Regions from separate parts of the Streptomyces sp. NPDC020742 genome, predicted to be linked through region 1. Evidence: riboswitches for the same ligand, from Rfam matches in the RefSeq annotation. Region 1 holds a riboswitch; the other holds the start of a gene.

Region 1 (2,456 bases):
GAGTCGAGCAGGATCTGTCGCAGCTCGCCGCGTAGCACCTCGGGGCGTCCCCCCATGCCGTCGTCGACCTTGTCGAACAGGACGGTCCCGTCCGGGTCGAGGACCCGCATGGCCTGGCGGCCCGCCAGAATCAGGTCACGGAACTCGTCCATCAAGTCGGCTGTTTCGAGGGCGAGTTGTCCGTTGTAGTCGTGGATGTCGAGCATCCCACCCTGCGAACGCGCAGCCGGGGAGGGCTCCGCCTCGTAGACCGTGGCCGGTATTCCGTGGACGTGCAGGACGCGGGCGAGCGTGAGGCCGCCGAGCCCGGCGCCGATGATGGTGACGTCAGGGGGCATGGGGGCTTCCCTTCTGATCGTGGACCGCTGGGCGGACACCCGGCAGGTCACGCCGGGAGCCCGTTCCATGAGGTCGGGACGATGCGGTGCTGGTGGCCGGTGCCGTTGATGTCCGGCGCCAACCAGCTCCAATGTCCCGCCGGCCATCGACAGATCACCGACAGATCACGACCACCGCCGACAACCACCCGACACCGGCCCCGCCCCACTGGCGGTTGTCCTGCCCAGCGGCCGGGGAACAGCCACCGGCAGGCGTGGCCAAGTGCCGTCCACTCCGGGCCCGTTACCCCGCCCCGGTCCTCCGGCCCGTTGCTCCGGCCGCCTGCTCCGGTCTGTCAGACCGCCTTCAGCCGGCGCTCCGCCGCGTCCACGGTCTGGCTGAGCAGGGTGGCGATGGTCATCGGCCCGACGCCGCCGGGGACCGGGGTGACCAGGGAGGCGCGGGCGACGGCCGCCTCGAAATCCACATCGCCGACATTGCCGGGGTTGTAGCCGGCGTCGACGACCACCGCACCGGGCTTGATGTGGGCACTGGTGAGGAAGTGCGGCCGGCCGACGGCGGCGATCAGCACGTCGGCCTGGCTGGTGAGCGAGGCGAGGTCGGCGGTGCGGGAGTGGCAGTAGGTGACGGTGGCGTTGCGGCCGAGCAACAGCATGCCGACCGGCTTGCCCAGGATCGCGCTGCGCCCGACCACCACGGCGTGCTTGCCAGCGAGTTCGACGCCGTAATGGTCCAAGAGGGCGAGGATCCCGGCAGGAGTGCAGGAGGCGAAGCCGTCCTCGCCGAAGCTCATCGTGGCGAAGGAGTGGTAGGTGACCCCGTCGACGTCCTTCTCGGGGGCGATCGCCTCGAAGGCGGCGCGCTCGTCGATGTGCGGGCCGGCCGGGTGCTGGAGCAGGATGCCGTGCACCCCGGGGTCGTGGGAGAGCTCGGTGAGGGTCTCGACCAGCTGCGCGGTCGTGGTGGCGGCGGGCAGTGCGAGGTGCCGGGACCGGATACCGGCCTTCTCGCAGCGGTTGCGCTTCATCCGCACATAGGTCACCGAGGCGGGGTCCTCACCCACCAGGACGGTCGCCAGGCAGGGGGCCTGGCCGGTCCGTTCGGTGAGGGCCGCGGCGCGCTCCGCGGTCCGTTCGAGGATGCTGCGGGCGAGGGCGGTGCCCTCCATCAAGCGGGCGGTCGGGGACATCGGCACTCCTGGGCGTCGTACGGGATCGCCCAGGCGCGCGGCAGTGGCCATACGGGGCCGAGCCGCTCCCCGGTGGTACTCCACCCCAGCGCCAGTCACGGCTCACCGCCACTGTAATCGACGCCGTGGAAGCGGTGGGGGCCGGTGCCGACGCCGCCGGCGAAGGGCCGGCGCCCGAGGCGGGCGCGAAGGGGCCGGGCTCCGAAGCCGGCGCGAGAAGCGGTCAAGTAACGGTGCCCGAGGCCGCCCCGAGGGGGTGGTCATGTGGGGGTGTTGCCATTTCCCGGCGCGCTGAGCGGCGGTGTGGTGGGGGTGGTGGCTTCCCACTGGCTGAGGATGCCGTCCCAGTCGTGCTGGGCGGCGGTGATGGCGTTGGCGTCCCAGGTGGGCGGGGAGGGCTGCTGGGGCCCCTCGTAGACCTGGTAGTCCTGGTAGTTCTGGTGACTCTGGTAGTTCGGGTAGCCCGAGTGGGACTCGTAGTTCTGGTAGGGCTGCTGTTTCCAGGACTCCTGCTCGTACTGCTCCCGCGGGTGGTGTTCGCGCGGCGGCTGCGACGGTCTCTCCCGCCAGGCGAGCGGGGTGTGATCGGTCTGCGGTGACTGGAGCTTGGCCATCCGGCGGTGCCGCCCGGTGCGGTCCGCGGCGGCGGCGGTGTGCCGACTCTCGGCGGAGAGCTGCTGGGCGCGGGCGACCAGCAGCCGTACGTCCAGGCCGAGTTCGGTGGCGAGGGCGGTCAGGTCGACCCCCGCGTGCCAACTGCTCATCAGGATCGCATCGAGCGCCGGCGCCCAGGCGGGGTCGGCGATCGGCGGTGCGGTGAGGTGCGGGGAAGGAGCCTGGGGCGCAGCGGTCTGCGGTGCGGGCGCGGCCTGGGCGGCGGCCGGCGGCGCCGGGGGCGCGGCGGCCGGACCTGCGGGGTGGGGCGTCG
Region 2 (2,456 bases), on a different contig from region 1:
CCGGGGAAGACGGCCTTGTCGACGGCCTTGGCGTGGCTCGCCCGCGACATCAGCATCGCGCCGCGGGGGCCGCGCAGGGTCTTGTGGGTGGTGGTGGAGATGACGTCGGCGTGCGGGACCGGGGAGGGGTGCGCACCACCCGCGATCAGGCCGGCGATATGGGCGATGTCGGCGACCAGGACGGCGCCGGTCTCCCGGGCGATCTCGCCGAAGGCGGCGAAGTCGATGGTGCGCGGGACGGCCGTACCGCCGCAGAAGATGATCTTCGGGCGTTCCTTGCGGGCCAGGTCGCGCACCTCGTCGAAGTCGATCAGCGCGGTGTCCGGGCGGACGCCGTACTGGACGCCGCGGAACCAGCTGCCGGTCGCCGAGACGCCCCAGCCGTGGGTGAGGTGGCCGCCCATCGGCAGCGCCATGCCCAGCACGGTGTCGCCGGGCTCGGCGAAGGCGAGGTAGGCGGCGAGGTTGGCGGGCGAGCCCGAGTACGGCTGGACATTGGCGTGTTCGACGCCGAAGAGGCCCTTGGCGCGCTCGACGGCCAGCGTCTCGACGCGGTCGATGTTCTGCTGGCCTTCGTAGTAGCGACGGCCCGCGTACCCCTCGCTGTACTTGTTCTGCAAGACCGTGCCGGTGGCTTCCAGGACTGCGGCGGAGACGTAGTTCTCGCTGGGGATCAGCCGCAGGGTGTCGGCCTGGAGCCGCTCCTCGGCGCCGACCAGCGCGGCGAGTTCAGGGTCGGCGGCGCTCAGCGCGGGACGGGCGGTGGAGTGCGAAGGGGGAAGTGACATGGCGTCCTCCGGGGCGCTCGATCGGTGGTCCGGTCGGGTCCCGGGTGCCCAGGCGGGCGGCACCTCGTGGGGGTGGCCGCACACCGCTTCCTCGGGGTCACTTCCCCGTACGCCAGTCGCGGTGCGCACCGCCGAGTCTAGACGCCGCCGCACGGCCCGGTGCCGGGGACACCCGACCGCCGGCGCACGGCGGGCGCCGGGGACACCCCACCGCCCACACACCTTCCGAACGGAACGCCTGCGCGGCAATATAGAGGGCATATCGCCGCATATCCCCTGCTCCCCTCCCCTGCCCCCTGCACCCCCTGCACGGCCCAGCGAAACGGAGTCACGGTGACGTCCACGGAACGCAGCATCGCCGCCGCCGAAGCACACAGCGCGCACAACTACCACCCGCTCCCCGTCGTCGTGGCGACCGCCGAGGGCGCCTGGATGACGGACGTGGCGGGCCGGCGCTACCTGGACATGCTCGCCGGCTACTCCGCGCTGAACTTCGGACACGGCAACCGCCGCCTGCTCGACGCCGCCCGGGCCCAGCTGGAGCGGGTCACCCTCACCTCGCGCGCCTTCCACCACGACCGGTTCGGCGACTTCTGCACCCAGCTCGCCGCGCTGTGCGGGATGGAGCTGGTGCTGCCGATGAACACCGGCGCCGAGGCGGTCGAGACGGCGGTGAAGACCGCCCGCAAATGGGGCTACCAGGTCAAGGGCGTCCCGGACGGCCGGGCGAAGATCATCGTCGCCGAGAACAACTTCCACGGCCGCACCACCACCATCGTCTCCTTCTCCACCGACCCCGAGGCCCGCGCCGGCTTCGGCCCGTACACCCCCGGCTTCGTGACCGTCCCCTACGGCGACCTCGCGGCCCTGGAGGCGGCCGTCGACGCCGACACCGTCGCCGTCCTGCTGGAGCCGATCCAGGGCGAGGCGGGCGTGCTGGTGCCGCCGGCCGGCTATCTGGCCGGCGTACGGGAGCTGACCCGGCGCCGGAACGTGCTGTTCATCGCCGACGAGATCCAGTCCGGCCTGGGGCGTACGGGCCGGACCTTCGCCTGTGAGCACGAGGACGTGGTCCCGGACATGTACGTACTGGGCAAGGCGCTGGGCGGCGGTGTGGTGCCGGTGTCGGCGGTGATCTCCTCCCGCGAGGTGCTGGGGGTCCTCGCACCGGGCGAGCACGGCTCGACGTTCGGCGGCAACCCGCTCGCCTGCGCGGTGGCCCTGGAGGTCATCGCCATGCTGCGGACCGGCGAATTCCAGCAGCGGGCCACGGAGTTGGGCGACCACCTGCACAGCGAACTGCGGCTGTTGGTCGGCGAGGGCTCGGTGGACGCGGTGCGCGGCCGGGGCCTGTGGGCCGGGGTGGACATCACCCCCTCCCGCGGCACCGGACGGGCCGTCTCCGAGCAGCTGATGGACCGCGGGGTGCTGGTCAAGGACACCCACGGCCAGACGATCCGGATCGCCCCACCGCTGGTGATCAGCAAGGAGGACCTGGACTGGGGGCTGGCGCAGCTCCGCGGGGTACTGGAGGCGTGAGGGCGCGGCGCACACGTGCAGCGGGCGACCGGCGGGCGAAGGGGCCCCGGCCGCTCGCTGCGCCATGTGCGCCGGCCGGGGCCGCTCAGCGGATCACATGGGGCACGAAGCGCGCGTACTCGTCGGTGA

Evidence for each region. A riboswitch is a leader RNA that binds a small molecule or an ion and turns the genes downstream of it on or off. The one in region 1 is predicted to bind ZMP and ZTP.
Region 2: it holds a riboswitch for ZMP and ZTP, as region 1 does, so the genes downstream of both, glyA (serine hydroxymethyltransferase) here and AB0G84_RS04795 (tetrahydrofolate dehydrogenase/cyclohydrolase catalytic domain-containing protein) in region 1, are expected to answer to the same signal.

Annotation. Positions count from the first base shown of each region.
Region 1 is NZ_JBFAEA010000002.1:172,110-174,565, reverse strand. Features, by position in the region: gene AB0G84_RS04800 (NAD(P)/FAD-dependent oxidoreductase) at 1-338, opposite strand, end outside; gene AB0G84_RS04795 (tetrahydrofolate dehydrogenase/cyclohydrolase catalytic domain-containing protein) at 674-1,534, opposite strand; ZMP/ZTP riboswitch at 1,549-1,637, opposite strand; gene AB0G84_RS04790 (hypothetical protein) at 1,789-2,456, opposite strand, start outside.
Region 2 is NZ_JBFAEA010000001.1:523,206-525,661, reverse strand. Features, by position in the region: gene glyA (serine hydroxymethyltransferase) at 1-788, opposite strand, end outside; ZMP/ZTP riboswitch at 828-918, opposite strand; gene rocD (ornithine--oxo-acid transaminase) at 1,122-2,327, shown strand; gene AB0G84_RS02195 (glutathionylspermidine synthase family protein) at 2,413-2,456, opposite strand, start outside.